2 regions of the Rhizobium sp. RHZ02 genome follow, and region 2 is predicted to be linked to the other one. Evidence: riboswitches for the same ligand, from Rfam matches in the RefSeq annotation. Region 2 holds a riboswitch; the other holds the start of a gene.

Region 1 (16,110 bases), on a different contig from region 2:
TAGCGGCCGAGATGGAGAAATTCCGCGACAGCCTGACGAAGATGGAGGAGGAATGGCTGGAGCTTGAGATGCTGCGGGAGGAGTTGGAGGGCTGAGACAGCACACCCTCCCATTCCGCCCCATCTGTTGCTGGGCAATCTGGCTTCACTTTTCATTGATTCGTCAGCCTTCGACCGGCGGGACTAAGCTGCGCCCCGTAGCCGCAGTTCGTACGACGGCAAGGATGCAGATCATGCCACACAATCTCAACGCATTGACCGGGCTCGTCTGGGCCGCGGGTTTCCTCACTATGGCGTCACACGGCGCGCTTGCCCAGGAGGCGCAACGCGTGCGCGGTGCGATCGAAAGCCTGAACGGCAACACGCTGGTGGTGAAAACGCGAGAGGGCACCGAGCAGACGGTAAAATTGAAGCCGGATTGGAAGGTCCGCGGCATCAGGAAGGCTTCCGTGGAAGACATCAAGCCAGGGGATTTCGTTGGCGTCGCCTCGTTGCCGAAAGCCGATGGCGGCGATGGTGCTCTCGAAGTGCTGATCTTTCCAGCAGCCATGAAAGGCACCGGAGAAGGCAGTCGCCCCTGGGACCTGAAGCCGAACAGCACGATGACCAACGCAACCGTGGCTAAGGCCGTCAAGGCAGTCGACGGCCACACCATCACGCTCACCTATCAGGGCAAGGAAAAGACGATATCCATTGCCGACGATACACCCATCGTTACCATCGCGCCTGCGGGAAAGAAGGATCTTGTCGCAGGAGCGCGCGTGATCGTAATGGGTGAAAAAGCTGCGGACGGCACTGTGTCCTCGGCGAATGTCACGGTCGGCACAAACGGCGCCGTACCGCCGATGTAAGTGATCAGAGTGCTGGTGCCGGCGCGTTCGGCGCCTTTGCCACGACCTTCATCTCAGGCTTCGCGTGCAGCGCTTCAAGATGCAGAACGCGTGGCTTGAAAGTCTCGACGTATGTGTCTGACCGACCGATGTAGATCATCGTTGCCTCAGGCATGGAAGCGAGGACCTGCATCATCGTCGATTGCCATTCCGGCTCCATGCCCTCCAGCACTTCGTCGAATACAATCCATTTCGGCCGCACGAGAAGCAGGCGAGCGAAACCGATCGCCCGCTGCTCGTCTGAGTCAAGCAGCTTGTCCCAGCGGGCTCGGGTATCAAGCCGGGAAACCAGATTTTGGAGACCTGCCTTTTCCAGCGCCGTAACGACATCGGCATTCTGATAGGCGTCCACGGGTTCCGGAAACGCCAATGCTTCGCGAAGGGTACCACCCGGAATGTAGGCCGATTGCGGGACGAAAAGCATGTCGTCCGTGGGCGGCAAGCCGATCTTGCCGCCGCCGCACGGCCAAAGCTCGGAAAGCGCAAGGAAGAGCAATTTGCGATTCACGTTGTGGTCGCCGTTGATCATGACCTTTTCGCCGGCCTTGATCGTCACCGCGCCTTCGTGCATGCGGAAACCACCGCACTGGTCGATGTCCTCACCGATCTTGGCGGCGATCCGGACATGCTCCAGCGTCAGGTTTCCGGAAGGGTTCCGTTCGTACTTGATCGTTCCCTTCATATTGATCTCGTCATTCATGCTGGTGAGCGCCTGCCGGAAATCGGTGACGCGCATCAGGGTGGCGCGCCATTCGGCGATGGGACCGAAATTCGCGACATACCAGCGAAGGGCCGTGTTGACCTGGTTGAAGGCGCCCACGGACACCATCAGCTGGCCAAACGTCAGGCCGCCGGAGAAGTAGGCGGGTGCGGCAACAATGATCGGGATGACAACGACGAGCCAACCGTAGCCGGCCGATACCCAGGTGAGGTTGACGTTGGCCATCGCCACCCGCTTGATGACGGCAAGCACCGCACTGATGTCGGTGTCGATACGTTTCTGCTCATTCTCCTCGCCGCGTGCCACGGTAATCGCCGGCATGTTCTCGTTGGCATGCATCAGCGCGAAGCGAAGCTCTGCTTCCTTCGAGAAACGATCCGCATTGAGCTTTACAAGCTTGCGGCCCACCAGTTGGCTGAGAATCGATGCGGACGCCGCATAAAAGATCGCAGCCCAAACCATATAGCCCGGAATGGAAAAGGAATGCGTGCCGAAACGGAAGATAAAGCCGCTTGAGAGATCCCACAGAACGCCGATGAAACTGATCAGCAGGATCGTCGCCTGCACCAGCCCGATCATCAGGCTCGTGGTGCTTTCCGCGAGGTTGCGGGCGTCTTCGTGCAAGCGCTGATCGGGATTGACGCCGATGAGGCCGCTGGCCGAAAGCCGAAGCGCACGCTTGCGCTGAAGCCACTGGTTGACAAGATCACGCGTCAGGCCTTCGCGCATGTAGACCGCGGTCATCTGATTGAGCCAGGCCTGCACGACGTTGAGCAGCAGCAGCATGCCGGCGATCAACGCGAAGACCTTCAACTGATGGAAGAAGCCGGGCAGATCACGCCGCGCGATGCTGTCGTAAAATGGCGCGTTCCACTGGTTGAGAATGACGGTGGCATAGGCGGTCGCAAGAATGATGGCGATCAGCGCAGTAGCGATCACCAAGACCCTTCCCCGCACGGGCGAATGCCAGAAAGCCGAGAACATGACCCTCAAGCGATAGCCCAGGCTCAGGTCGTATCCTACTCTGTCCTGCCCTTGAATGCTTGGCCTGCCTTTGAGGTCATCTGCCATTACGCGTCCCTAGTCGTCATTCTACTTCAATAAACGTGGTGATTCGCTGTGTCCACCAACAGATTCTAGCAACCTTTAACGTGTGAGTGACTTCGCATCGACCCCACTCTTCGTATGAGCAATTGATTCGGAGCCCGACTGGCGCTATTTAAGGCACTCCGTGGTGATTTGGCCGGCCGGCTTGCAGCCACGTTAAAGAAGTTGCTAAAGGGCCGCGTGCGGACCGATAGCGATATATTCGTTTCTGTGATCGAGTGACCGCAATGCCCATCAAGATCCCCGATACCTTGCCTGCGTTTGAAACCCTGGTTCAGGAAGGCGTACGCGTGATGACCGAGACGGCGGCAATCCGTCAGGACATCCGGCCGCTGCAGATCGGGCTTCTCAACCTCATGCCCAACAAGATCAAGACGGAATTGCAAATGGCCCGCCTGGTCGGCGCTTCGCCGCTGCAGGTGGAGCTTTCGCTCATCCGCGTGGGCAACCATAAAGCAAAGAACACCTCGGAAGACCATCTTCTCGCCTTCTACCAGACGTGGGAGGAAGTGAAGGACCGCAAGTTCGACGGCTTCATCACAACAGGCGCGCCGATCGAGACACTGCCCTACGAGGACGTGAACTATTGGGGTGAAATGCAGCAGATTTTCGACTGGACGGAAACCAACGTCCATTCGTCGATGAACGTCTGCTGGGGCGCGATGGCCGCGATCTATCATTTCCACGGCGTTCCGAAGTACGAACTCAAGGAGAAGGCCTTCGGTGTCTACCGACACCGGAATCTGAAGCCGTCGTCGGTCTACCTGAACGGTTTCTCCGACAATTTCGAAGTGCCCGTGTCGCGCTGGACCGAGGTTCGCCGCAGCGATATCGAAAAGTCACCAGACCTGGAGATCCTGATGGAATCCAGCGAAATGGGCGTCTGCCTGGTGCATGAACGCAAGGGCAAGCGGCTCTATATGTTCAATCATGTGGAGTACGATTCAACGTCGCTCTCGGACGAGTACTTCCGCGACGTGAATGCCGGCGTGCCGATCAAGATGCCGCACAACTATTTCCCGCACAACGATCCGTCGCTGGCGCCGCAAAATCGCTGGCGCAGCCACGCGCACCTGTTGTTCGGCAACTGGATCAACGAGATCTACCAGACGACACCTTACGATCTCAACGACATCGGCAAGGGCAACTGACAGAAGCCGATGCTAAGCGGCCGCGCCTAGTCTGACCGTGCTTCTTTTTTACGACACCCGTTGCGGTTTGCGGCAAATGGGGGCAGGTTCCCTGCCTCAATTAAAGATATATCTGGATGGTCGCTATGGCGGAAATGTTGAAACGGGAAGTTTTTGGGCAAACCCAGTCGGGCGAGACTGTCTTTCGTGTCGAGATCAAGGGTGGCGGGCTGACCGCCAAGATCATCACCTGGGGCGCCGTCATTCAGGATCTCCGCCTTGACGGTCACGATGCGCCGCTGCTGCTTGGCTTCGACGATTTTGACAGCTACCCCGCCCACTCCTCTTATTTTGGAGCGACGCCTGGGCGCTGCGCAAACCGCATCGGCGGCGGCAAGTTCACCTTGGATGGCAAGAACTATCAACTCGATCTCAACGAGAAGGGCGTTACCCATCTTCACGGCGGCAAGGACAACATCGCCAAGCGGAACTGGACAATCGTCGAGCATGATGCCGACCGCGTCGTGTTGAAGATCGTCGATCCCGACGGTCGCGGCGGCTATCCGGGCAACTGCACCATCCAGGCGACGTACCGGGTACACGGCAACGGCGAATTTTCCGTGACCTACGAATCGACGAGCGATCAACCGACGATCGCTAACGTCTGCCAGCATGCCTATTTCAACCTCGACGGCCGCGACGATGCGCTCGGCCACGACATCATGATTGCAGCCGACGGCTACCTCGTGACGAATGAGTTGCAGATCCCGACCGGAGAGGTACGGCCCGTCGCCGGAACGGTTTTCGACTTCCGCGAGATGTCGCCCATGAAGCGGTTCGACGGTAGTGAACAGGCGCTCTACGATCACAATTTCTGCCTCTCCACCGAACGCACCGCAAAGCGCTCCGTCGCGCTTGCCCGCAGCCTGAACTCAGGCGTTTCGCTGGAAGTTCGCACCACGGAGCCCGGCGTACAGTTCTACGCCGGCTTCAAACTCGACGTGCCTGTGCCAGGCCTCGATGGACGCAAGTATGGTCCCTTCGCCGGCTTCTGCCTGGAAACACAGATCTGGCCGGATGCGATCAACCACGAGGGCTTCCCCGATGCCGTTTTGCGCCCGGGTGAAGTGTTGCGTCAGGAAACGGATTACATTTTCTCGAAGAGCTAACGCTCTCGCCTTGTTCTCGAATGAGCCAACCCTCGCAGGCTTCCTGCGGGGGTTTTTTTTGCGCGTCATTTCTTGCTTGCGATTGGTTCTAAATAGGTTCTATTATTGCGAGATGGATAGAACCAGTCTGATAGCGGAACTGAACAGCCGTGGCCTGCGCGACGAGGCGTTGACCGGGCCGCTTTACAAGCGGCTGGCACAGGCGCTGACCGGTTTGATCCAGGAAGGGTTGCTGAAGCCCGGAACGGCGCTCCCCGGCGAGCGCGATCTGGCCGAAGCCTTGAAGGTCGGGCGTGTCACCGTTCGGACCGCCTATCGCGACCTGATGAATTCAGGCACGCTCGAGTCGCGGCACGGAAGCGGCACCTTCGTTTCCGCCAAGGTCGAGCGAATGGAACAGTCGCTGTGGCGGCTCTCGTCGTTTTCTGCCGACATGCGCTCGCGCGGCCGCGCTCCGGCCGCAAGGATCTTGTCTCGGACGGTCAACACGCCATCTCCGGAAGAGGCGTTCCTGCTTGGCCTTGGGCTTGATGAACCGGTTCTTCGCCTCGATCGTCTGCGCCTTGCCGACGGGCTGCCGCTTGCCATCGAACGCGCTGTCGTGCCGATAAAGTTTCTCGGCGAAGGCGGTGGCGGCGAGGGATCTCTTTATGAAGCGCTCGCGGCGAACGGCCACCGCCCGGTCCGAGCGCTGCAGAGATTGACGGCGGTCACACTCGATCCGTCGTCGGCCGCTGCGCTTAACGTGAATGCCGGCGCGCCCGCACTGCTGATCGAACGTGTGTCGCGTCTGGAGGACCAGCGTGTCGTTGAATACACCCGCTCCCACTATCGTGGTGATGCATATGATTTTGTTGCGGAATTGAGAATCGGAGATGACCTATGAGTGAAAGCCCGTCGCTAATGTTGCAGGAAGCCGGCCAGTCGCCGGAGGTCGTCGCAACGCTGCTGCAGAAAGAAAGGCCCGTCCTCGACGAAATTGCAAAGCTGTTTGCATCGGGCGCTCCGAGCGTCGTGACGACCGCGGCGCGCGGCTCTTCGGACCACGCCGCGACCTTCTTCAAATACCTGTTCGAGATCACCTGTGGCGTGCCAGTCGCATCGGTTGGCCCTTCGATCGCCTCGGTCTACAGCGCATCGCTGCATCTGAAGGGTGGCATCCACTTCACAGTGTCGCAATCCGGCGCGAGCCCCGACATCGTTGCCTTGCAGGATGCGGCAAAACGCGGCGGCGCAACGACGATCGCTGTCGTCAACGTCACCGATAGTCCGCTTGCCAAGCAGGCCGACATCGTTCTCGGGCTCAATGCGGGCGCCGAAAAGAGCGTAGCTGCGACCAAGTCCTTCATTGCCTCGGTCGCCGCGCTTTCCGGTGTCACGGCCGCCATCAGCGGCAAGCGCGATCTGCATGCCTCCCTGGAAAAGCTGCCCGATGCCCTCCAGGCAACCAGCGGCATCGATACGAAGGCCGCAGAGGACGTCCTATTCAACGCCAGCTCACTCTACACCGCTGGTCGCGGTCCTGCCTTCGCCATCGCCCTTGAGGCAGCCTTGAAAGCCAAGGAGACGGCAGGCCTGCATGCAGAAGCCTTCTCCCTTGCCGAGCTGATGCATGGTCCGATGCGCCTTGTTCAGCCAGGCTTCCCGATCGTCGCCTTCACGCCGGATGATCCGGCCTTCGGCAATAACGTGCAGGCTCTGGAGCGACTGCAAAAGCTGGGCGCCACCACCGTGCCGTTCTCGGCCAAGCCGGTTTCCGGCATCAATGTCCAGGTGCCCACGACCGGCAGCGGATTGCTCGATCCCCTTGTTTCGCTGCTCGTCTACTACCGCCTGATCGAGTCGGTCACCCGTCGGAAAGGATTCGACCCCGACAAGCCGGCCAACCTGCTCAAGGTCACGGAGACGATGTGATGGTTCGCAAGATCTTCTCCGGCGCGCGGATCTTCGACGGTCAGCGCTTCCACGACGACAAGGCGCTCATTGTCTCGAACGGCCGTGTCGAGGCGATTGCGGCGGCAGGCGACCTTCCTGACGGTGAGCACACGCGCTTTGAAGGCGGCGTGCTTTCCGCAGGTTTCATCGATGCGCAAGTGAACGGCGGTGGCGGCCGGATGCTCAACGACGAGCCGTCGCCAGCCTCCATGTACATGATTGCTGAAGGTCATCGCCCTTACGGAACGACTGCATTGCTGCCGACGCTGATCACCGATACCGCGGACGCGACAGCAGCAGCAATCGAGGCAGCCAAGGAAGCCGTCAAGTCGAACCGCGGCGTGGCGGGTCTGCACCTCGAGGGCCCGCATCTGGCGCCTGCCCGCAAGGGAGCACACCTTGCCGAGCTCATGCGCCCGGTCGAAGACAGGGACGTGAAGGCGTTCATTGTGGCCAAGGAGGCGATCGGCACGCTGCTGGTAACGATGGCGGCCGAACAGGTCACGTCGAAACAGGTGCGCGAACTCAGCGAAGCCGGCGTCACCGTCAGCATCGGTCATTCCGATTGCTCCAGCGAGGCGGCAGAGGTACGGTTCGATGCCGGCGCACGTGGCGTCACCCATCTTTTCAACGCCATGAGCCAGCTTGGCCACCGGGCGCCCGGTCTGGTCGGTGCGGCCATCGATCACCCCTCGGTCTGGTGCGGCATCATCGCCGACGGCCATCATGTCGATCCGAAGGCGCTTCGAACCGCGCTTCGTGCCAAGCGGGGCGAGGGCAAGCTCTTTTTCGTCACCGACGCGATGTCGCTGGTTGGATCGGAGCAAGACTCTTTCACGTTGAACGGTCGTACGGTTCGGCGCGAAAGGGGCGGGTTCTGCTCGAAGCTGGTTCTTTCGGACGGCACGCTCGCGGGCTCCGATGTCGATATGGCGTCCACCATCCGCTACGGGATTACCTATCTGGAACTGACTCTCGCCGAGGCCCTTCGCATGGCGACGCTCTACCCGGCGCGCTTCCTGCGCCTTGACGACCGCGGCCACCTGTCACCGGGCGCCCGGGCCGACCTGGTGCATCTCACCGACGCCCTGGAGGTCACACGGACCTTCATCAGCGGTGAAGCCGCCTAGAAAGCGAGGATGTGATGACCGCGATCACCGATGCTTATTTCTCCAATCTGATTGGCCGGCTCGAGGCCTTGAAGACGGAACTCGCCGAGCCCATGGCTTTGGCGGCCAGAGCGATCCTGGAAGCCGCCCACAACGACAAGCGGGTCTATGTGTTCGGCACCGGGCACTCGCATATGCTGGCGGAAGAGCTCCACTATCGAGCAGGCGGCCTCGCCTTGACGATCCCGGTCCTCGTCGGCTCCGCAATGCTGCACGAAGGCGCCGTAATCAGTTCCGTTTACGAGCGTACGCAAGGATTGGTGCGGCCGGTACTGGAGCGCTATGGGATGCAGCCCGGCGACGTCATCATCATCGCATCGAACTCCGGCGTGAATGCAGCGCCGATCGAAGCTGCCGATTATGGCCACGAAATCGGCGCCAAGGTGATCGCCATCACGTCGGTCTCCTATTCGAGTGCGATTGCAAACGGCCGGCGGCGGCTGGCCGACATCGCCGATATCGTACTGGACAACGGTCTTCCCCCTGGCGATGCCGTGATAGCGCTCCCGGGCACGGAGCTAAAAGTCGGGCCGGTTTCCACGGCGATCGGTGCAACGGTCCTCAACGCGATCTTCGCAGAGGTTGCTTCGGAGCTGGCGAAGAGCGGCGACGCACCGATCTATCTCAGCGCCAACATGCCGGGCGCGGCAGCGGTGAACCAGCGGCTGGTGTCAAAATACCGACCGCGCAATCCGCACCTCTAGGAGAGCGCGGCGCCCGATTGTCAACGCCACGCCGACAGTCGGTCGCCAAAGTTCAATCTACCGGACCGTGCGAGTGAGGCGCATATTTCTTTCAAGAACAGCGGCAAGCTACGTCCCGCCGACTTGGAAAGGAACGGTCCCATGACGCAGATTATCTTGAATTCCGCGGTCGCCATCCTGATTGCGGCTGCATTCGTGACAACGGCCGCTGCCGCTCTTCGCGGCGAAGATCGCGCAATGCAAAAGGTGCCGGTCAGGGCTAAGGCAAGGCGTCACCCAAAGGGCTGAAAGACAGCCTAATAATTCCTCAGATCCGCCCCAATATCGACACCGGTTTGAACGACCAATGGGCCGTGGGGAATTCGGAGTGCAGGGCATGACCAGAATTATCGGCGCAGCCGCAATATTGACGATCGCCATGGCGACCTATGCGGCATACTTGAATCCGTACGATACGCGCAGCCAGCAAGGCCGCTATTCGCAGCAGATCGAGAGCCACGATAACGGCCTTACAGCCTCCATCCGCTAAACGAACAACTGGCCGCCATTGGCGCTGAGCGTCGATCCGGTAATGAAACCCGCATCATCGGAAACCAGGAAGACGACGCAGCGGGCAACCTCTTCAGGCTCGCCCAAGCGGCCGACCGGAATCTGCGGAATAATCCGTTCATTGAGGACTTTCTCGGGAACTGCGAGAACCATTTCCGTCCCGATATAGCCCGGGCAGATCGCATTCACGGTGATGTTCTTGGCTGCACCCTCCTGCGCAAGTGCCTTGGTGAAGCCGAGGTCGCCGGCCTTGGCCGCCGAATAGTTCGCCTGCCCCATCTGCCCCTTCTGGCCGTTGATCGAAGAGATGTTGACAATCCGCCCGTAGCTTCGGTCGCGCATGCCACCCCAGACCTGGTGCGTCATGTTGAAGAGTCCGGTGAGGTTGGTGTTGACGACCTCGTGCCACTGTTGCGGCGTCATCTTGTGGAACATTGCGTCCCGGGTGATCCCGGCGTTGTTGACAAGGACGTCGACCGGACCCAGTTCAGCCTCTACCTTCGCGATGCCCTCACCGCATGATGCATAGTCGGAAACATCCCATTTGAAGACGGGAATGCCTGTCCTGCTGTGAAAGGCGTTCGCCTTCTCGTCGTTGCCCGCGTAGTTGGCGGCAACTGCATAGCCTGCATTCTTCAGTGCGACGGAAATCGCGGCGCCAATGCCGCGGGTACCACCAGTGACAACAGCCACCCTGCTCATGTTCAGCTCCCTCATTTGAAGGCCCCGCTATCCTGCGGGGCTCAGGTTATGGTTGGATTGCCTGCTGTTCAAAGAGCTTCAAAGCACATCGCGACGCCCATGCCGCCACCGATGCACAACGTCGCCAATCCCTTCTTGGCGCCACGGCGCTTCATCTCGAAGAGGAGCGTGTTGAGCACCCGCGCGCCGGACGCGCCGATTGGGTGACCGATCGCGATCGCGCCACCGTTGACGTTGACGATCGAAGGATCCCAGCCGAGGTCCTTGTTGACCGCGCATGCTTGCGCGGCAAAGGCTTCGTTTGCTTCGACCAGATCGAGATCGCCGACAGACCAACCCGCCTTTTCCAGCGCCTTGCGCGACGCTGGGATCGGTCCGGTTCCCATGACCTGCGGATCAACGCCTGCCGTAGCCCAGGAAACAATGCGGACGAGCGGCTGGATACCACGACGGGAGGCCTCAGCTTCAGTCATAAGCACGGCTGCAGCAGCGCCATCATTCAGGCCGGAGGCATTCGCCGCGGTCACCGTGCCTTCCTTGTCGAAGGCAGGACGCAGCTTGGCCATCGATTCGAACGTCGCACCATGACGGATGTACTCGTCGGCATCGACAGTGACGTCGCCCTTTCGTGTCTGGATAACGTACGGAATGATTTCATCGGCGAAGCGACCCGCCTTTTGCGCGGCTTCCGCCTTGTTCTGCGACGCGACGGCAAAGCGGTCCTGCTCCTCGCGGGAGAGCTGCCACTGGCGGGCAATGTTCTCGGCGGTGATGCCCATGTGATAGCCGTAGAAGGCGTCCGTCAGGCCGTCCTTGATCATGGTGTCGACCATCTTCATGTCGCCCATTTTGACGCCGCCGCGCAGATGCGCAGCATGCGGCGCCATCGACATCGACTCCTGACCGCCGGCGACGATGATCTTTGCGTCACCGAGCGCGATCTGCTGCATGCCGAGCGCCACCGCCCGAAGACCGGAGCCACAGAGCTGGTTGACGCCCCATGCCGTCGCCTCCTTGGGAACGCCCGCCTTCATGGCGGCCTGGCGGGCCGGGTTCTGGCCTTCGCCAGCCGGAAGAACTTGGCCGAGAATGACTTCATCGACTTCGCTGGCATCGACGCCTGCACGCTCCAGCGCACCTTTGACCGCGGCCGCACCCAGTTCATGGGCCGGAACGGTGGCGAACGCGCCATTAAATGAGCCAACGGCTGTGCGGCCTGCACTAGCGATGACGATGGATGAACTCGACATGACGATCTCCTGTTAACTCCATCAGATACAGAGGAAACTGACAAAGCTTCAGCGCCAAGTCAAACGACAAGACGCTAACATTCAATTTTAGGCACTGCTTACGCTGGGGCAAATTATCTCTGCTGCAAAAGGGGTTGCCGCATCGCACAAAGAGATTGTCACTGGGCTTCGTTTGCGTCTACATTCCTCCGTGGAGGAATTTCCATAACAATCAGACGGGCTTCGGGAGACTGATATGGCGAAGAATGACGGGCAGATCGTAATCAAGAAATACGCCAATCGCCGCCTCTACAACACAGGCACCAGCACTTACGTAACGTTGGAAGACCTGGCGGAGATGGTAAAGAAGGGGGAGGATTTTACGGTCCAGGATGCAAAAAGCGGGGACGACATTACCCACTCGGTACTGACACAAATCATTTTCGAACAGGAATCCAAGACGGGCAACACGCTCCTGCCGATCTCGTTCCTCCGCCAGCTGATTACCTATTACGGCGACCAGATGCAGATGGTCGTTCCGAGCTTCCTGGAACACTCCATGCGCGCCTTTACCGAACAGCAGGCGCAGATGCGCGAGCAGGTCACGCGCGCTTTCGGCGAAACGCCGATCGGCAAGAACCTGCAACTGCCGATGCAGCTGGTCGAAGACCAGGTCCGTCGCAATACCGAGATGTTCCAGCAGGCCATGCAGATGTTTTCACCGTTCATGACGCCGCCGGCCAAGGAGAGCCGCAAGGCGGAAGCAAAGGACATCGACGAGCTGAAGGAACAGCTGCGCGCCCTTCAGAACAAACTCGATAGTCTCTAAGCGTCAGAGCCCGATCGAAACATCGCGCCTGGCGGTGCGAATAGATACGGCAAAGCCGCCAATCACATCGATCAACACAATCGTCATCAGGATGAAGAAAACCTGGGTGGCCGCATCCTGGACGAGGAGAAACTCGACCAGGAAGGCAATAAAGACGAGCATCGACAATATGTGATTGGTAAGGCTGCCGTCATTGCGGGTCGCCTTCAGTATTTCGAAGAACAGAACCGCAAGCGCGATGACGATGAAGAGGTCGCCGAGCGACATGCTCCACATGGCCCCCGAAATCATCGACAAAACGATGACATCGTTTTCGAGCGATGGAAGCCCGCCGCCGCCCATCAAGCCCAGCATCGACATATTGTAGAGAATGAACGGAATAACCATCAGCGGCACAGCATTGAACATGTGGCAAATCTCCCCCAGCGAGAGAATAGTGCCGTAAATCGCCGCGTGACTTCAAGCCATCCAAAGAATGTATTTGTCGTCGGAAAAAGCAAAAGGCCGGCACATGGCCGACCTCGCAAGTCTTACTCAGACAGAGCGCAAATGTATTATGCGCTTTCCTTCGGCGTCAGAACCTGACGGCCGCGATACATACCGGTCTTCAGATCGATATGGTGCGGACGGCGCAGTTCGCCGGAGTTCTTGTCTTCAACGTAGGTCGCAGCCTTCAGCGCGTCGGCAGAGCGGCGCATACCGCGCTTGGACGGGCTCGTTTTTCTCTTCGGTACAGCCATTTCTCTTACTCCACTTCACGGGCAAACACATCCTACGGCCAGACTGGCGGCCGAAACGACGTATCGCGATTTCGGAAATTTTGCGCGCTTATACATGCCTTGAGGGGGCTTGACCAGTCCCCAAGCTTATTTTTTGAGATTCCTGCGATTCAAGGGTCAGACCTCGTCTTCCTCGACAATCCAGGGCTCGGATCGCGCCGCCTCTTCCCACTTTTTCCAGGCGGGATGCGCCTTGATGGCTGCAATATAACTGAGCGTGTCGCCGGCAGATACCAGGTCGTATACATCGAAACGACTGACAACTGGCGCGAACATCGCGTCGGCGCCTGAAAAACCGCCAAAAAGGAACGGCCCGCCGGAGTGGGCGCGCAGGTCGCGCCAGATCGTCTCGATGCGGGCGACATCGGCCATGACCCCATCAGCAAGCGCGATCTTGCCCTTCGGCCGCCGGATATTCATCGGGCAGGCGTTCCGCAGGGCTCCGAAACCCGCAAGCATTTCCATGGAAACAGCGCGCGCGACCGCTCGCTTCCCACGCTCCCTTGGCCATAGCCCGGCTTCCGGGAAGAGCTCGGCAACATATTCGATGATCGCCAGTGACTGCCAGACACGAACCTCGCCGTGCAGAAGCACAGGAACCTGCCCCGTTGGCGAGAACTCCCTGAAGCGAGGATTGCCGGCGGGAAAATCGAAGGGAACCAGCACCTCCTCGAAGGGAATGCCGGCGGCCGTCATGGCGATCCATGGCCGAAGCGACCAGGACGAATAGTTCTTGTTGCCGATATAGAGCGTGAGCTTGTCCATGAAATCTCCCTTTACGCTGCAGGCGCGAACACAAGCCGCTCCTCGAAATGGTTCATATCGTCGAAAGAGCAGAAGGCCGGAGGCTTCAATTCTATCACCGGAGCGGTTTCGCGCAGTGTGGCAAGCGCGCCATCGAGCATCGCCTGCCATGCCCGGAGCGCCGCTTCCGGCAGCCTTGCGATCGGATAGCAGAATGTGACGTGGAACGCATAGGTGTCATGATCCGGGTGCCGGTAGCCGAACACAGGGGCGAACGCGTCCCGCCAGTCCTTCATGATCCGCCGGTCCGCTGCGGTAGTGCCGTCCACCGTAAGTCCGACCGGCGTGACCTCGGTGACTTCAACCTCAAACGGGCCCGGTGGCTCGTAGGATTGCAGCCGATCCAGAAAGATCTCGCTCATGCGCTCGATCCCGGTATCAAGCGCCACGTCCTCCGGCCAGTAAGGCGGCGTGCGGCGATACTCGATAATACCCTGAAACAGGGTCATGTGCAGGCTGGAGATCGGCGTGAAGGCGAACTGCGAAGCTTCCGGCATCGCCAGAAACGTCTCACGCGCTTCAACGATCGCCCGCTGCGAGCGCGATCCCTCGACCAGATGACAGACTACCGTATTGCCGGGCTCGCGCAGAAACGTCCCAGTTGCGTCGTAGCGGGTCCCGAGATGCCTCGGCGGGACAGGATTATGAATGGCGGAATAGGTCAGAAGGCTGGGCGAAAGGGCAGAAATCATCGCTGGTAATCCGGTCTTTGATGGAGGGATTTCCGTCCATAATTTTAAAGCACGAATGCCAGATGACACTCATGAGCACCAACGACTTATTGCGATATCAATCATAAATGCATCTGATGTAATCGCCCGACCCTCGCGCGCGGCGCTCGATCAGGCCGGCGAGCCGTCGCAAGCCACGCCCGGGCTTGCCGGCGTTGCGATCGAAGGGGTTGGGAAGCGACACGGCAAGAAGAGCGGCCTGCCGACTGGTCAACTTCGATGCCGGCACGTTGAAATGGTGACGTGCCGCGGCCTCGATGCCGTATACCCCCGGCCCCCATTCGGCAATGTTGAGATAGATCTCCATCAGGCGCCGCTTCGACCAGACGAAATCTGCGGTCACAGCCAACGGCAGCTCCATCGCCTTGCGAACGAAGGACCGGCTATTCCAGAGGAACAGGTTCTTCACCGTCTGCATCGGGATCGTACTTCCGCCACGGGTCGCCTGGCCGCTCAGCGTATCCTCCAACAACATCCGCATCTCGCCCCAATCGACACCGCCGTGGAAGCAATATTGTCCATCCTCGGACATCATCACCGACTGGACGAGAACCGGCGAGATATCGTCGAGCGATACCCATTGCCGGTCGTAGCCGCGCAGCAGCACCAGATCGCGAAGCATGAGCGTGGAAACGGGGTGAACGAAAGGCAGCAGATAGAGGACAATCAGGACATAGGGAAGAATGACGAGCGCCGCCAGTGCGAGAGCGATGCGCATGATCACGGGCCGGCCCTTGAGCCAAAACAACGCGTGCCTGTGAAACGGCACGGTCATGCTTTCCTCTCTCTCCGGCGTGATGTCCAATTCCCCGACCCAGTCTCTTGCCCTTCTCCTCCATACCGTTTGCGAACTGGCATTGCCAGAGACAAAGGAAATCTTCGCCGGATGATCGACAATTCCGTTGCAGAGGGAAGGCAGCTCATGCCAAACAGCGCGCCATGGACGCAAGCTCTGAAACATTCGAAGCCAGATTGACGGCCACCGCGCGCGAGGTCGAGGCTGTGCTCGACACCCTGCTGTCGTCATCCGTATTGAACGGCGAGATCGCCCGTCCGGAACGGCTGCGTTCAGCCGTGCACTATGCCAGCCTGAACGGCGGCAAGCGGCTCCGCCCTTTCCTGGTCATCGAGGCGGCATCGCTGCTCGGCGGGGACAGAGACGCGGCGCTGCGTGTGGGCGCGGCACTCGAATGCGTGCACTGTTATTCGCTGGTTCACGACGATCTGCCGGCAATGGACGACGACGACCTGCGTCGAGGCAAGCCGACCGTGCACATCGCCTATGACGAGGCGACCGCCATCCTCACTGGCGATAGTCTGCTCACCTATGCCTTTGACATCATCGCTGCGCCCGAAACGAAATTGCCTGATGCCGCCAAAGTGGCGTTGACGCTCGCGCTGGCGCGAGCCGCAGGCATCGGGGGCATGGCAGGCGGTCAGGCACTCGACCTTGCCGCCGAGAAGCAGGCGCCGGACGAACAAGGCATCGTGACGCTGCAGGCCATGAAAACAGGCGCGCTCATCCGCTTTGCCTGCGAAGCCGGCGCCATCATTGCCGGCGCTTCGCCGGAGGATCGTACACGACTGCGTCAGTTCGGCGAGAGGATCGGCCTCGCCTTCCAGCTCGCGGACGACATTCTCGATCTCACCTCCGATGCAGCCA
Region 2 (16,110 bases):
GCTCGCCATGGCAGTTGGCAGTGCCGTGCTCGACGTGATCCTCGCGGAGGGCTTCCTGCAGCAGGTGCGTGACGTCTCGCTGGTATTCCGCCAAGGGCTGGCCTCGCTCAAGGATCGCTATCCTGATATCATCGAGGATATCAAGGGCGAGGGGCTGCTGCTCGGCGTCAAGGCCGCCGTGCCGTCCTCCGAACTGCTGCAGGCGATCCGTGACGCCCATCTGCTCGGCGTACCCGCTGGCGACAATGTCATTCGTCTTCTGCCGCCTCTGGTCGTCACTGCTGACGAAGCCCGCGAGGGCCTTGCCCGCCTCGAACGCGCCGCCGAAAGCGTGCGCGCTGCGAAGGTCAAGAAGACGGCTTAATGAATAGTGCCTGTCGGAAGGCGGGCGTGATAGGTAACGATAATGGCTTCCCCCAAACACTTCCTCGATCTCTCCGCCGTCGCGGCATCCGACCTACGGCTCATCATGGATGACGCAATCTCGCGCAAGCAGGCCTTCAAGGCCGGGCAGGGCGACAAGCCGCTATCAGGCAAGATGCTGGCGATGATCTTCGAAAAGCCCTCGACGCGCACCCGCGTGTCCTTCGACGTCGGCATGCGCCAGCTCGGGGGCGAGACGCTGTTCCTGTCGGGCACAGAAATGCAGCTTGGCCGCGCCGAGACGATCGGTGACACGGCCAAGGTGCTGTCGCGCTATGTCGACGCGATCATGATCCGCACGACTGATCATGCCCGCATGCTGGAGCTCGCTGAGCATGCAACCGTTCCTGTCATCAACGCATTGACGGATGATACGCACCCCTGCCAGATCATGGCTGATGTCATGACCTTCGAAGAGCACCGCGGCCCGATCAAGGGCAAGACGATCGCCTGGACCGGCGACGGCAACAACGTGCTGCATTCGTTGGTCGAAGGAGCCGCGCGTTTTGGCTACCGCATGAATATGGCGGTGCCCCTTGGTTCCGAGCCAAAGGATCACTATCTGAACTGGGCCCGCAATGAGGGCGCCGAAATCATGCTTTACCATGATGCAGACCGTGCGGTCGCCGGCGTCGATTGTGTGGTGACCGATACCTGGGTCTCCATGAATCAGGAACATCGGGCCCGTGGTCACAACGTATTCCAGCCTTATCAGGTCAATTCGGCTTTGATGGCGCAGGCCGACAAGGATGCATTGTTCATGCATTGCCTGCCCGCCCATCGTGGTGAGGAAGTTACGGACGAGGTGATCGACGGCCCGCAATCCGTGGTCTTCGATGAAGCGGAAAACCGTCTTCATGCGCAGAAGTCGATTCTTGCTTGGTGCCTGGGCGCGATCTGAACCATACTGGACGCCACGTTTGGCCGGAAGGCCCGGTGGCCGTGCGAGCGGATGGACACCCTTGTCTGCCGCTCTCAGACTAGGAGAAGACCATGGCAGAACCTGCAGCCACCCTCGGCGAATTCAATTTCGCCGGCGATGATCATGTCGTTCCGTTTCAGGTTGAGGGACTGGATGTGCGCGGTCGCGCCGTCCAGCTCGGGCCGATGCTGGACGCGATCCTCGAGCGCCATCGCTATCCCGCGCCCGTCGCGCGGCTTCTTGCCGAAGTCGTTGTGCTGACGGTGCTGCTCGGCACGTCGCTGAAATTTGAAGGCAAGTTCACGGTCCAGACCAAGGGCGACGGCCCGGTGGACCTGCTTGTTTGCGATTTCTCGACGCCTGAGAACGTGCGTGCCTACGCACGCTTCAACCAGGGCCTCCTCGACAGGGCCGTTGCGGCAGGGCAGATCGAGCCCGAACAGCTTCTCGGCAAGGGCATGCTGGCCTTTACAATCGATCAGGGCAAGTTTTCCCAACCCTACCAGGGTATCGTTGCGCTCGACGGTGCGACCCTTGAAGAGATTGCCGGCACCTATTTCCGCCAGTCTGAGCAGATCCCGACGCGGGTGCGTCTTGCTGCTGCCGAACTCTTCGATCGCGACGACGCGGGCAAGCCGCGCCACCGCTGGCGGGCTGGCGGTCTTGTCGCCCAGTTCCTGCCGGAAGCGCCGGAGCGCATGCGCCAGCCGGATCTTCACGGCGGCGACGGCGATAGGACTGGCGGCACCCACAAGGAAGACGATGCCTGGATGGAAGCCCGCTCGCTCGTCGACACGATCGACGCCGACGAACTGACGGATCCGCAAGTCGGCACCGAGCGGCTGCTATATCGTCTGTTCCACGAGCGTGGGGTTCGCGTCTACGAACCGCGCGAGGTCTTCGATCGGTGCAGCTGTTCCCGCGAAAAGATCAAGGGGGTGCTGAAGGGCTTCTCGGCGGAGGAAATTGATGCCAGTCAGGAAGACGGCGCAATTTCGGTCACCTGCGAATTCTGCTCGACGACCTATCGTTTCGAAGTGGAAGAGGTGGCAGAGCCTGCGGAGTGATCAGTTCAGGACTCTCAGCAGCCCTGGCGAATCCAGTGAGAAGGCGGGTATTTCGACATTGAAAAGCTCGCCTTCGTCCGTTTCCATCTGGTAGTGGCCGAACATCAGCCCCGACGGCGTATCCAGCGGGCAGCCCGAGGAATATTCATAGGTATCGCCGGGCGCGAGCCGCGGCTGTTCGCCCACGACGCCGGCGCCCGTGACCTCATCGACGAGGCCGTTCTGGTCGGTGATGTTCCAATAGCGGTTCACCAGTCGCACGGACTTGTCGGAATTGTTGCTGATGACGATCCGGTAGCCCCAGACATAGCGATCGTCTTCCGGATCGGATTGCTCCTCCAGATAAAAAGGTTCGACGACGACTTCAATGTCTCGTGTAAGGGCGCGGTACATGCCTACACCATAGTCAATATACGTTACCGGTATCTTATACGACAGCCGATCCGTCAATAAACCGATAGTCGATCACGTCCGTAATGCCTGTAAAGGCAAGAAGTTTCGCCACTTAAGCCTGACTTTGACCTGTCTTGGGTGGGGCAAAGCAGCATGTGGCGGTCGGCCGGATTTGCGTCGATCCGGCCGATGTCGGCTGATCAGGCGTTCACTTTTGCGAGAGCCTGGGCGAAGTCCTCGATCAGGTCGTCCGTGTCCTCGATGCCGGCGGAAAGACGAACGGTACCGCCGGAAATGCCGAGCTCCGCCCGTGCTTCGTCGGTCAGGTTCTTGTGCGTCGTCGTAGCCGGATGCGTGATCAGGCTCTTGGCGTCGCCCAGATTGTTGGAGATCTTGACGACCTGCAGGGCGTTTTGGAGCGCGAAAGCTGCTTCCTTGCCGCCCTTGAGTTCGATGGCGACCAGTGTCGAGCCACCCTTCATCTGCTTGGCGACGATGTCGGCCTGCGGATGATCGTTGCGGCCGGGATAGATGACCTTGGCGACCTTCGGCTGATCGGCCAGGAAGTCGGCGATCTTCGATGCGTTTTCGGTCTGCTGCTTGACGCGCAGCGGCAGCGTCTCGAGTCCCTTCAGCAGCGTCCATGCCGTGAACGGCGACATGGCCGGGCCGGTGTGGCGGTAGTAGTCCTGAAGGTTCTCGTTGACCCATTCCCGGTCGGAGAGGATGACGCCACCGAGGCTGCGGCCCTGGCCGTCGATGTGCTTGGTGGCCGAATAGACGACGATATGGGCGCCGAGCTCGAGCGGCTTCTGGAAGATCGGCGTGGCGAAGACGTTGTCGACCACGACCTTGGCGCCGATCTGGTTGGCGAGCTTGGCGACGCCGGCAATGTCTATCACCTCGAGTGTCGGATTGGTCGGGCTTTCCAGGAAGAACACCTTGGTGTTCGGGCGGATCGCCTTTTCCCAGTTTTCCAGATGGCGACCGTCGACCAGCGTGCATTCGATACCGTATTTCGGGGCGAGCGTCTCGACGACCCAGCGGCAGGAGCCGAAGAGGGCGCGGGCGGCAACGATGTGGTCGCCGGCCTTCACCTGGCAGAGGATTGCGGCGGTGACGGCTGCCATGCCGGAGGCCGTGGCGCGGGCTTCCTCTGCGCCTTCCAGTGCGCACATGCGCTTCTCGAACATGTCGTTTGTCGGGCTGCCGTAGCGAGCGTAGATATAGCCTTCCGTTTCGCCCTTGAAGCGCGCTTCGGCCGCTTCCGCGCTCTCATAGACGAAGCCCTGCGTGAGGTAGATGGCTTCCGAGGTCTCGCCATATTGCGAGCGCAAAGAGCCGTCGTGAACGAGTTGGGTTGCGGGGCGCCAAGTCTTGCTCATGAATCACCACTTTCAAACAACAAAAAAACCGGCCGCGAAAGCAGACCGGTTTTGCACCCGGTCCTTTTAGCCACTTGTTTAACGTGGCTGCAAGCCGACCGGCCAAATCACCACGGGATAAAAGTGCAATACTGCCGTTCTATGCTTGCGTCAATTCCTTGAGTTTGGTTTTGTCTCCCGCGAATATGGATGGGGCATGATGGCTCGCGAAACAGGAATTTTGGCGGATCGCGCGATAGCCGCGCTCTTTGAGGCGGGACGTCTCACCAGCGAGCGCGATTTGGACCACGACCAGATCCAACCGGCAAGCCTTGACCTCAGGCTTGGCGCGAAGGCATTCCGCGTTCGCGCGAGCTTCATGCCGGGTCCTTCCCATTTGGTGTCCGATAAGCTCGATCGCCTCAGCCTCCACGTCGTCGACCTCAGCGAAGGCGCCGTGCTGGAGACCGGCTGTGTCTATATCGTTCCCTTGATGGAGCGCCTCGACCTGTCGGCCGACATGTCGGCCTCGGCCAATCCCAAAAGCTCGACCGGACGTCTCGATATCTTCACCCGCGTCATCACCGACTACGCGCAGGAGTTCGACAAAATTCCGGCTGGCTATTCCGGCCCGCTCTATCTCGAAATCAGTCCGCGTACTTTCCCGATCGTCGTGCGTCGAGGCTCGCGCCTGTCGCAGATCCGCTTCCGGGTCGGCCATTCGATACTTGGAGAGCCGGAATTGCTCGCGCTCCACGATGCCGAAACGCTGGTCGCCAGCAAGCTGCCGAACGTCTCCGGCGGCGGCATTGCCCTGTCGATTGATTTGGCCGGCGACAAGGATGGACTGATCGGCTACCGCGGTAAGCACCACACTGCAGTCGTCGATGTCGACAAGAAGGCGCAGCACGACATCTATGACTTCTGGGAACCTCTCTATAGCCGCGGTCGCAACGAACTGATCCTGGATCCGGACGAGTTTTATATTCTCGTCTCGCGCGAAGCCATCCATGTGCCACCGCACTACGCGGCAGAGATGACCCCCTTCGATCCGTTGGTTGGCGAATTTCGCGTGCATTATGCAGGCTTCTTCGACCCCGGCTTCGGCCACGTCCCCGCCGGCGGCCGCGGCAGCCGCGCCGTGCTCGAGGTCCGCAGCCACGAGGTTCCCTTCATCCTCGAGGACGGCCAGATCGTCGGTCGCCTCGTCTATGAGCATATGCAGGAGCACCCCGAGAGCCTCTACGGCTCCGGCCTCGGCTCCAACTATCAGGCCCAGGGCCTGAAACTCTCGAAGCACTTCCGCATCTGACAACGCCAATGCCCGCTTGACAGCGGCACCCATCTATTGGAAATCTCGCTCCAACGCGGGTGTAGCTCAATGGTAGAGCAGCAGCTTCCCAAGCTGAATACGAGGGTTCGATTCCCTTCACCCGCTCCAAGTTCAGATGGTTTTGCTGGGACTGAGCGGATTTCATCCGCACTGTGGTCTGAGCGTGGTGCCCACGTGGGCCGCCGTCGTTCGCTGTCTTACTCCACGAGGAAAGAACGCCCTTAAGAGGTAGCCTCGAAGGAAATTGAAATAGTTGACAATTCTCTAATAAACATGGTTAATTTTTAACTATTCTCCGATATCACGGGAACGCAGGCGACCCCTTGGTCGTTGTCGGCATGATCAGGAGGAGTTGCAGAATGCTTTTGAAGATTTTCACGGCGAAGCGCGAGATCCGGGAGAATGGCGATACCGGCACTTACGCTGACGGCTACTATGCGCCGGAAGTGGTTCTTGCGTCTGCGCGCGATGACGATCGTGCTTCCTATGAGCGCGATTATGGTCGCGGCCGCAAGGTCGAGCAAATTCCGCTCGGGTTTGCCTGAGCACCCTTTTTAGCTTCCGTCTTGTGCGGCAGCCGGGCCATGGCTCGCTGTTTGAAGTCGAAAGTCTATAATCGAAAAGGGCGGCATTGAGCCGCCCTTTGCTTTTGTACCGTTTTGCTGGGATCAGAATTCCGTCCAATCGGCGTCGTCGCGTGGGCTCGAAGAGGCGCTGCTTGCACCAAATGCGCTTGCAAGTTTCTGCCCAAGCGCCCGAGCCGGCGAGCTAGAGGGGCGGGTGACACCCGGAGTGGCGATGCGGACGGGTGCCTTTCTGGCTGCGACCGGTGGCGCGGCCGGCCGTGGCGCCGAATGGATGTGAGTGCCCTGCAGCGGCGCTGCCGCGGCAATGTTAGCGCTGAAACTGCCAGTGCCGGTCAGCTTGAACTGGTCGAGCAGGTTGTTGAGTGTCGCCGCTTCCGTCGCGAGCTTGTGGCTCGCCGCCGTGCTTTCCTCGACCATGGCCGCATTCTTCTGCGTTCCCTGGTCCATCGAGTTCACCGCCGTGTTGATCTCCTGCAGGCCGGTCGATTGCTCGCGGGCGGCCTCGGCGATCGCGTCGACGTGCTGGTTGATCTCCTGAACCTCGTGAACGATCGCATCAAGCGCCTTGCCGGTTTCGCCGACAAGCGACACGCCCGTCTGCACATGGTCGCCCGATGTGGTGATCAGCGACTTGATCTCCCTGGCGGCATTGGCCGAGCGCTGTGCAAGTTCACGCACCTCCTGGGCAACGACGGCAAAGCCCTTGCCGGCTTCACCGGCGCGCGCGGCCTCGACGCCGGCGTTGAGGGCCAGAAGATTGGTCTGGAAGGCGATGTCGTCGATGACGCCGATGATGTTGCCGATCTCCGCGGAGGATTGCGCGATCTGCTGCATGGCGTTGACGGCCTTGCTGACCACTTGGCCGGACTTTTCTGCACCGGCGCGCGTGCGTGCCACGAGCCCACGTGCTTCCTCGGCACGCTTGGCGGCATCCTTCACGGTGGTGGTGATCTCCTCGAGGGCCGCTGCCGTCTCCTCGACGGACGCTGCCTGCTGCTCGGTGCGCTTCGAAAGCTCGTCCGCCGAGGCGCGGATCTCGGTTGCGCCGGCAGTGATGGCGCGGGCGTTGGCGCCGACCGTCTGCATAGTGTCGTTCAAGCGCAGGATCGAGTTGTTGAAATCCTGTCGCAGACTATCGAGGTCGCCGACAAACGCCGTATCGATCCGAGATGCGAGGTCGCCTGCGGCCAGCCGGCGTAAGCCGTCGCCAAGCGCGCTGACCGCGCGCGAGAGATCGGCAGCCTCGGTTGCGCGCTGAGCTTCACGTTCTCGGCGTTCGCTGTCGCTGAGATTGCGGCTCTTTTCGGCCTCGCCCTCAAGCCGGATACGATCGACGGCATTGTCGCGGAAGACGGCAACGGCGCCGGCCATCTGGCCAACCTCGTCACGACGGTCGAGGCCGTCGATGGCGCCGTGCGTATCTCCCTCGGCAAGCTGAGCCATCCGGTCACGCAGACGAACCATGGGCGTGGTGATCCCCGATTGCGCGACCCACACAGAAAGGCCGATCGCGCCCATGACAGCGAGCCCGATCAGTACGAAACTGAGAGTGATGCGCTGGTTGACGCTAATGGAGAGCGCGTCGCCGCCATCGTTCAGCAATGCCATCAGCGCATCATTGTTGGCGATCATTTTCGGAGTGACCGTGTTCAGCTTCGCATTGAGCATGCTTGCTGCAAGCTGCGCGCCGGCACTGTCCTTTGCCTTGGCGAGGTCGATGACCTTGCTGGAAAGCGCTTCCATCTCGGCGATGCCGACGAGGATGTCGTCAATCGCCGGCTTGCGGCTAGGTACCAAGGCCGCCGCCTGTTCCAGGCGTTCGCGCGCTTGAGGCATCTTGCTTGGCGTCGTGAGCGCCGTATTGAAAGCCGGCGTCTCCGGCTTGAGGCCGGCGATAAGCGTGACCTGCAGCACGGCAGCGGTTGCCGAGGCGCTGGCGCGGGATGCCTGCATGGCTGCCAGTGCCTCGTTATCGATGAAGGCGCTGTAGGTGGCATCGGCACCGCGGAATTCGGTGATGACATAAACGAGGCCCCCGAGCGCGATCGCCCCGAGAAGCGCGACGACAGAAATGATCTTCGTCCGGATTTTCAAGTTCTTCAGCATGGCTATGTCCAGTCGCTTGACCCGACCGCGGGCGGGCCGACTATTGAAGCATTTTATGTCGCGGGATACGGCATGGTGGGATGCCCGGAAGGCTCGACATGCGCATCATGCATTCGGCCCGTGAGCCGGCGTCGTCCTGGCGAATAGAATGGGACATTGCTTAATGTGGCCCTAACGCTTGGGATCTGTCCCCGGAAAAAATTTCGGGTCCCCCCGCCTAGGGACGAGTCATGCTAAGCGGGGCGCAACTTCTCACTGGTGCTGACAGGGACATGAGGCGTCTTGTCCCAGAAGAAGGGCTTTCTCGGCAGCTCGAGAAGGGCGCGCCATGCCGCCACCGAGATCATCAGGCAATAGAGCGGGACATAGATCCAGCGCCAGCCGATGCTGCGTTTTTCCTCACGCAGCATCGCGACCCTGCCGAGCAGCAGAAAGAGGCCGTAGCTTGCCGCCATATTGGCAAGATCGAGGAGCAAGAGCGCGCCTTCGCTGCTGCCGGCGGGCGGAAAGCCGAGCGCTAGGTAGCCGGCGGTGGTGACAAGGAGCATGATCAGCCAGGGATGGGTGAGAGAGGAAAACAGCATTCCTCCGATCAGCAACTGGAACACCAGAAAGCCGCCCACGCCCATCTCGCGCGGGAGGCGCGCTGGCTCGCGCATCACCAGGTTTCGGGCTTCCGGCACGATCGCCAGCATGCCTTTGCTGATGTAGTTCAGCCGGACGCAGCGAGCCTGCAGAAGCTGGCTGTCGAGTGCCTTGTCATCGTTGAGGAGGGAGCTGTCGATTGCCGAAAGGAAGGGAAGCCGGAGCCCGCGCGCCAGGGATGCGTAGTAGCTGTCGGCATCGATGGAGCCGCTTGCAATGAGTTCCTGTTCGATGCTCGCGCCGTTGCGGCGTGCGACCTGCATCGGGCGGGCGATTGTCGGCCTGCCGATGCCGAGTTGCAGCAGAACCTCTGGTAGGAATCGTTTACCGCGCGCGCAGGCGGCGCGCCGTGGCGTATTGAACCATCATCCAAGAGCGTGCGGTCTTCGATCCCGCCCGACGCATATTCCCCGACACGCATGACTCTGATACACCGTTTCCAGAATGGCAGTGCATGCTTTCCCCGAGGTCGATCATAATGATGCAATTTAAACTAGCATCCCTGAATCTTAAGGGGCTATGCAGCTTTTGGCTGTCTTTGATTGTGTTTTTCTGCCCGCTCTCGTTGTCGGCGCAGGAGGCGATGCCAGGCTTGCCGCTGCTTTTCGATTCCAGGGAGCGCCTTGCCAAACCGGATCTTTCGTCGCTCGTCCGCCTGCGTTTCCTGACGACGATCGACTTTCCACCGTTCAATTTTACCGATCAGAATGGCAAGCTTTCCGGTTTCAACGTCGATCTCGCCCGCGAGATCTGTAACGAGCTGGAGATTGCCAGCAAATGCCAGATCCAGGCGCTGCCGTTCGCTGACCTGAATGCCGCGCTCGCGGCCTCGCAGGGCGATGCCGTGATTGCCGGCGTCGCCGTCAGCGAGGAGCTGCGGCGACAGTTCGCCTTTTCGCGCCCCTATCTCATGCTGCCCGCCCGCTTCGTTCGAAACTTAAAGGCTTCCATCAAGGGCGAGAATGCCAGCGCTCTGGCCGATCATCCGGTCGGCGTCGTCAAGGCGACGGCGCACGAAGCCATGCTGGCGGCCTATTTCCCGAAGGTGAAGGCCGTACCCTTCGACAGCAAGGACGCCCTTCTTGCAGCACTCAAGGATGGCAAGCTGGAGGCCGTCTTCGCGGATTCCCTCCAGCTCTCCTTCTGGGTTTCGTCGGAGGCCTCGGCGAAATGCTGCGCGCTGTTCGACGGGCCTTATCTCTCCGAGCAGTTTCTCGGCGAAGGCATGACGATCATGCTCCGTCAGAAGGACGATGTCCTTACGGCAGCGCTCGATCACGCGCTGGCAGCGCTGTCGCGCAGTGGCCGCCTGCAGGAAATCTACCTGCGCTACTTCCCTTACGGCCTGTATTAAACCTGAAAGGCTCTAGCCCTTGCGAAAGCGCGCGATCGCGCTGCGCTCGATGGCGGCGCAAGTGAGCTTATCGAGGCCGAGGCGGTCGCGAAGCAGGCTGAGAAGGCGCAGCTCTTCCGCCTTCACCGAGAGATCGGCGGAAGCAATTTCGACCGCGAGCGCATAGGCCGTGTCGTAGAGGCGCGACGGCAGCGTGTCCTTGACGGTTTCGAGCACGATGTCGAGCCCTTCGGGACCAGCCAGCAGTCCCGCGCAATCGCGCGCGATGGAAATCAGCTTTTCGTCGTCGAAATCACGGAAGACCGGCAGGAAGCCGATCAGTTGGCCGATGCGCTCCATCTCGCGATCGTTCATCGTGCTGTCGACGGCGGATGCCATCACCATCACGTAGATCAAGGCGTCATGGGCGGAAAGCGGCTTGTTCATGTCTCGATGATCCCTTCGAAGTGAGGCCAGAGTCTAGGAGTTGCCCAGCGACATTACAAGCCGTCGGGCGGCAGATCGGAAGGCAGATCCTCAGGACCGCTGGTTTCTGCGAGGCTGCGAGGGTCGTTGCCATGGATGCCTTTGCCCGCCTGTTTTGCCTTCTCGCCGGCCTCGGCGAGCGCAGATCCCTTCGCCGCCTCTGCCCAGCCGTTTTCGACGAGCCACTGTGAAATTTCCTGCGTACCGATCCTGCAGGCGGCCGTGACGGTACCGGTCCATTCCGCACTGTCGAGATCGCAGCGGACGGCCCTGAGGCGCAGCAGCAGCCGCAGATTGGTCTTTGCCAGCATCCCGCATGGCCACTCACGGCCCCCGCTGTCGATGCATGTCTTGTCCGCCGGCGTTGGGTCGATGCCGGCAAGCTGCAGGCGACGGTCGCCAAACGCCAGGACACCGGCGCTTTCCGCGATCGGGCGAACAAGGTTCACGCCCCTGTCTTTGGCAGGGTTTGCCGGTTGCTCCGGCACAACGGGCGCGATGCGCTCGAGTGGCTTGCCGTCGATGACCGCAGGGTAGAACTGGCTGGCCTCGTCGACACGCCGCGCATTCATGCTGGCTTCGGGATTTGAGGTCGGTTGAGCCGTCGGAGCGGGGGGCGGCACTTGCGCTTCCATCGGCGCTGCCGTTTCCGCCGGATCAATGGCCGAGCCAAGCCGCTGTCCGCCGGCCGCAATCAGGTCGGCGACAATTCCGATCCCTGCAACAGCGGTCAGAATTGCCGCAGGACGCATGGAATATCTTCCTACTGGCTGGCCCAGATGATGCGGGCGATCCAATCCACGTCGGAAAGTTCAATTGTTCGGTTGGGATGCTCCGGGTTGAGCGACATCAATTCGATCGATCGCGGGCTCTGGCGCAACAGCACCTTCGCCATCACTTCGCCTTCGCGCGTCTTGACGACGACGCGATCATTGCGTCGAACCTGCGCGCCAGGCTCGACGATCAAGACGTCGCCGTCGCGGTAGAGCGGCATCATGCTCTCGCCCTGGACTTCGAGCGCATAGACGCCTGCCTTCTGCGAGGGTGCGGCCGGGAATTCCACAACGTCCCAGCCTTGCCCAGCCGGAAAGCCGCCATCATCGAAGAAGCCGCCGGCACCGGCCTGCGCAAAGCCGAGCAGCGGAATCGAGCTGCCCTGCCGCGGGAAGCCGCCTTCCGGAAGACTGGAAAAGCTCCCTGCCGGCCGCATGAACGTCAGGAACTGCTCCATGCTGGCGCCCGTTGCATCCAGCACCTTGGCGATCGATTCCGTCGACGGCCAGCGCAACCGCCCATCGGCGGAGAGCCGCTTGGACTTGTTGAAGGAGGTTGGATCGAGCCCCGCGCGCCGGGCAAGACCTGAAGGCGTCAGGTCATGCCGTTCGGCAAGCCTGTCGATCGCCCCCCAAATCTGCTCGTGTGACAGCATGTCGCCTGATTCCTGCGCGCCTGCGCCATCGTTCAACGACGAAATATTAACCGCAAGCCCAGCGGGAGTAAAGAGATGAAAGGAATAAAATCCTGTCTCGCCTCAGGCGACCAAGGCCATGTTGATCTTGCCGAGCTGGATCACCGCCTGCGTACGGCTGTCGACATCGAGCTTGAGCAGGATCGCCGAGACATGCGCCTTGATCGTCGCCTCGGAAACGCCGAGCTCATAGGCGATCTGCTTGTTGAGAAGACCTTCCGCCAGCATCGTCAGCACACGGCTCTGCTGCGGTGTCAGCGTGTGCAGCCGGTGGATCAGGTCGGCGACATCAGGATCCTGTTCCTGCCCGTCCCGATAAGTCTCGGGGGTCGCGATATCGCCGGCAAGGACCGTCTGGATACCGCGGCGAATGTCGTCGATCCCGGAGGATTTGGAGATGAAGCCGGATGCGCCGAGTTCGAGCGCGCGACGGATCGTCGTGGCGTCATCCGTCGCGGAAATGATGACGATCGGCAGCCCGGCGAATTCGGAGCGAAGCGCCATCAGGCCGGAAAAGCCGCTGACACCAGGCATCGATAGATCGAGCAGCATCAGGTCCGCTTCGGGATGTGCTCCAGCCGCCATGCGCGCTGCGGCAAAATCGCCGGCCTCGACGATCTCGGGATGGCCTTCCATACCAATCACTGCCTGGCGCAGCGCATCCCGGAAAAGCGGGTGGTCGTCGGCAATGATGATTGTCTGTTCCTGCATCGATAGCTCCCTCCCAAGAGTTCGATCGCCGAGACATGCCTCGTGCCTCCGCACGATACATGCCTCCATTCGGAGGTGACTATATCAATTCATGTCTTTTGCGGAAGGGCGTTGCGCTCCTCCTCGCTTGGGAATTCCTTGACTATCCCCATGAAGCTCCGCATCCAGCGCTCCATGATGCCGATCGAACGGTTGATCTCCTCGTCGGAGGGAAGCGCCTTGTTGACGATGCTTTTGTTCTCCAGCGCCGTGACGCGGGCCGAAAGCCGGTCGAGTTCCTGCTCATAGGCCGCCCGCTCATCGGCGGCCATCCTGCAGACGAGCGCGCCGTCCTTCTCCTCGCAAAGCGACATGGCGCCGGTCTGCTTGTCGAGCCGCACGAAGTGGTCGCCGCTACGCTCCAATTGAAAGCGCAATGCGTCGGTTTCAGCGGCATGAACGCCGAGCGGCAGGAGAAGCGCGAAAAGGCCGATTGCGATATTTCTCATGGTTTCCTCCGGAAATCTCGGTGGCCACCGCATTTTTCGCGGCGAGGCGTGGACATCGCCGCCGCTTTGCGGCAAAGCCCGGGAAAGACCAGCCATTCTGAGGTTATCATGACCCTGACACCCACGCTTTACAAGATCGTGACGGAAACGCTCTGGCAGGAGGCGAGGGCAGCCGGCGTTTTTCGTGGCGCGCCGATCGACCTTACGGACGGCTACATCCACTTCTCGACAGCCGCCCAGGTCAGGCAGACGGCGGCCCTTCACTTCGCCGGCCAGGCGGGGCTTCTGCTCGTTGCCGTCGATAGCAGCAAGTTCGGCGACGAACTCGTCTTCGAACCCTCGCGCGGCGGCGCTCTCTTTCCACACCTCTATGCGGAATTGCCGATGTCGGCCGTGTTATGGGAGGCGCCGCTGCCGCTCGATGTCGCCGGCCAGCACGTCTTTCCGGATCTTGCGCCATGATCGAGCTTTTCAAGCACGCCGCCCGCAAGGGTCTCTTCCTCTTCGACCCCGAAACCGCTCATGGCATGTCGATTGCCGCACTGAAGGCAGGCGCCGTGCCGGCCTGCCGGATCGCCCCCGATCCGCGCCTGCGGCAGAGCGTTGCCGGGCTCGATTTCGTCAATCCGATTGGCATGGCGGCCGGCTACGACAAGAACGCCGAGGTTCCGGAAGCGTTGCTGAAGATCGGCTTCGGTTTCACCGAGATCGGCACCGTGACGCCGAAGCCGCAGCCCGGCAACCCGCGCCCACGCATCTTCCGGCTGGTCGAGGATGAAGGCGTCATCAATCGCCTCGGCTTCAACAACGAAGGCCACGATGCCGCCTTCGCACGCCTGTCGGTCATTCGCGGCAACGGCATGATCGGCGTCAACATCGGCGCCAACAAGGACAGCGAGGACCGCATTGTCGACTATGTCCTCGGCATCCGCCGGTTCTATTCGGTCGCTCGCTATTTCACCGCCAATATCTCATCACCGAACACGCCGGGCCTGCGCGATTTGCAGGCGCGCGAAAGCCTCGCCGCGCTCTTGTCGGCAGTGCTTGCTGCCCGCGATGCCGAAGCCGAAAAGGCAGGCAGAAAGATCCCAGTCTTCCTGAAGATCGCGCCTGATCTGACGGAAGAGGGGCTGGACGATATCGCCGCCGAAGCGCTGTCGCATGCCCTGGACGGCCTGATCGTTTCGAACACCACGCTTTCCCGCGAGGGCCTCAGGGACCAGCGTCAGGCGAAGGAGGCCGGCGGGCTTTCCGGCAAGCCGCTGTTCGACAAATCGACCGCCGTTCTCGCCAAAATGCGCAAACGCGTCGGCCCAGGCCTGCCGATCATCGGCGTCGGCGGCGTCTCGTCCGCCGAAACCGCGCTCGAGAAGATCAAGGCCGGTGCCGATCTCGTGCAGCTCTATTCCTGCATGGTTTATGAGGGGCCGGGCCTCCCGGGCACGATCGTTCGCGGCCTGTCGAAGCTGCTCGATCGCGAGCAGGTCAGATCCATCCGCGACCTCAGGGATACGAGAACGGACTACTGGGCAGGACGGAACGTTTGATCCGCCCGCGGCCGCACGAGCATCGCCAGGAAGACACCGCGAAACAGCAGGAAGCCGTTCATCGCCAGCCATAGGCCATGATTGCCGAACAGCGGCACGAAAACGGCCAGCGCTATGAGATAGCCGGCAAACGACATGAGCATCCGGTTGCGCATGTCGGTCGACCAGGTGGCGCCGATGAAGACACCGTCCATCAGGAAGGCCAGCGCCCCCGTAAGTCCGGTGACGGCGGCCCAGGGCAGGTAGGTTTCGGCCGCCTGCTGCACCTCCGGCGAGGTGGTTAGCACCGAAATCAACCATGGACCGGCCAGCAGGAAGAACACGGAAATGAGGCCGGCAAGCCCGAAGGACCAGAGCGCCGTCAGCTTCAGGCCACGCTCGAAGGCCGGCCGGTATCGCGCGCCGATCGCCCGTCCGGTGATCTGCTCTGCCGCGTTGGCCAGTCCGTCGAGATAATATCCGGAGAGCAGGAAGAAGTTCATCAGCACGGCGTTGGCGGCCAGCGTGACCGCTCCGAAGCTCGTGCCGATCCGCGTCATCAGAGTGAAAGCGGCGAGCAGCACGAAGGTGCGGATCAGGATGTCGCGGTTCAGCGCGAAAAGCTCGGCGAGGCGATGCCGGGAGAAGATCTCCGTGCGTGTCGGCCGATGCGCGCGATCGAAGCCGCGAAGGACAATCAGCAAGCCGACGACAGCACCGGCTGTCTCGCCGACCATCGTACCCCAGGCGACGCCCGCCACGCCCCAGTCAAGCCAGAGGCCGAGATAGATCGCCAGTATGATGTTGATGCCGTTGATGATCGTCTGCAGCAACGGCCAACGGTGCCCTGGCCGCGGCCGAGCACGAAGCCGAGGATCGCGTAATTGGCAAGCGCTGCCGGGCCGGCAAGGATGCGGATGGAGAAATAGGTGCTGGTGGCGGCCGCAACGGCGCTCTCCGGTCCCATCAGCTTCAGCCCGGCTGCGAGTAGCAGTGGCGAAAGACAGAGAAGCGCTATGCCGCAGCCGAGCGCGGAGATCAGCGCTCGCCAGAAGACGCCCTGCTGGGCGTGCCGGTCGTGCCGTCCGAAGGCCTGCGCCGTCAGTCCGGTCGTGGAGGCGCGCAGGAAGTTGAAGCTGCCGAGGATAAGGTCGAAGAGCATGGCGCCGATCGCAAGCCCTGCCAGCGCATCCGGCTGACCCATGTGGCCGACGACGCCGGTGTCGACGAGGCCAAGGAGCGGCGTCGTCATGAAGCC

What was found. Region 2 has a riboswitch for S-adenosylmethionine ahead of IB244_RS25950 (O-succinylhomoserine sulfhydrylase). Riboswitches for the same ligand answer to the same signal wherever they lie in the genome.
Region 1: linked by a shared signal. The riboswitch ahead of metA (homoserine O-succinyltransferase) and the one ahead of IB244_RS25950 (O-succinylhomoserine sulfhydrylase) in region 2 are both predicted to bind S-adenosylmethionine.

The regions. Positions count from the first base shown of each region.
Region 1 is NZ_JACUZX010000002.1:202,808-218,917, reverse strand. Features, by position in the region: gene IB244_RS03895 (ABC-F family ATP-binding cassette domain-containing protein) at 1-95, shown strand, start outside; gene IB244_RS03890 (DUF5666 domain-containing protein) at 290-850, shown strand; gene IB244_RS03885 (ABC transporter ATP-binding protein/permease) at 855-2,681, opposite strand; SAM riboswitch at 2,832-2,909, shown strand; gene metA (homoserine O-succinyltransferase) at 2,945-3,868, shown strand; gene IB244_RS03875 (aldose epimerase family protein) at 3,994-5,016, shown strand; gene IB244_RS03870 (GntR family transcriptional regulator) at 5,129-5,902, shown strand; gene IB244_RS03865 (SIS domain-containing protein) at 5,899-6,930, shown strand; gene nagA (N-acetylglucosamine-6-phosphate deacetylase) at 6,930-8,081, shown strand; gene IB244_RS03855 (SIS domain-containing protein) at 8,096-8,824, shown strand; gene IB244_RS03850 (hypothetical protein) at 8,966-9,112, shown strand; gene IB244_RS03845 (hypothetical protein) at 9,201-9,353, shown strand; gene IB244_RS03840 (beta-ketoacyl-ACP reductase) at 9,350-10,075, opposite strand; gene IB244_RS03835 (acetyl-CoA C-acetyltransferase) at 10,144-11,325, opposite strand; gene phaR (polyhydroxyalkanoate synthesis repressor PhaR) at 11,561-12,133, shown strand; gene IB244_RS03825 (hypothetical protein) at 12,137-12,541, opposite strand; gene rpmF (50S ribosomal protein L32) at 12,688-12,873, opposite strand; gene IB244_RS03815 (glutathione S-transferase family protein) at 13,030-13,677, opposite strand; gene IB244_RS03810 (DUF1868 domain-containing protein) at 13,689-14,408, opposite strand; gene mtgA (monofunctional biosynthetic peptidoglycan transglycosylase) at 14,506-15,252, opposite strand; gene IB244_RS03800 (polyprenyl synthetase family protein) at 15,387-16,110, shown strand, end outside.
Region 2 is NZ_JACUZX010000026.1:71,412-87,521, reverse strand. Features, by position in the region: gene IB244_RS25970 (aspartate aminotransferase family protein) at 1-364, shown strand, start outside; gene argF (ornithine carbamoyltransferase) at 407-1,324, shown strand; gene IB244_RS25960 (Hsp33 family molecular chaperone) at 1,417-2,412, shown strand; gene apaG (Co2+/Mg2+ efflux protein ApaG) at 2,413-2,805, opposite strand; gene IB244_RS25950 (O-succinylhomoserine sulfhydrylase) at 3,006-4,190, opposite strand; SAM riboswitch at 4,236-4,314, opposite strand; gene IB244_RS25945 (2'-deoxycytidine 5'-triphosphate deaminase) at 4,387-5,481, shown strand; tRNA gene IB244_RS25940 (tRNA-Gly) at 5,537-5,610, shown strand; gene IB244_RS25935 (hypothetical protein) at 5,862-6,047, shown strand; gene IB244_RS25930 (methyl-accepting chemotaxis protein) at 6,171-8,195, opposite strand; gene IB244_RS25925 (hypothetical protein) at 8,429-9,103, opposite strand; gene IB244_RS25920 (transporter substrate-binding domain-containing protein) at 9,319-10,194, shown strand; gene IB244_RS25915 (tellurite resistance TerB family protein) at 10,207-10,620, opposite strand; gene IB244_RS25910 (thermonuclease family protein) at 10,674-11,411, opposite strand; gene IB244_RS25905 (helix-turn-helix transcriptional regulator) at 11,423-12,088, opposite strand; gene IB244_RS25900 (response regulator) at 12,191-12,838, opposite strand; gene IB244_RS25895 (hypothetical protein) at 12,928-13,326, opposite strand; gene IB244_RS25890 (DUF952 domain-containing protein) at 13,435-13,788, shown strand; gene IB244_RS25885 (quinone-dependent dihydroorotate dehydrogenase) at 13,785-14,873, shown strand; partial or broken gene IB244_RS25880 (MATE family efflux transporter) at 14,849-16,110, opposite strand, start outside.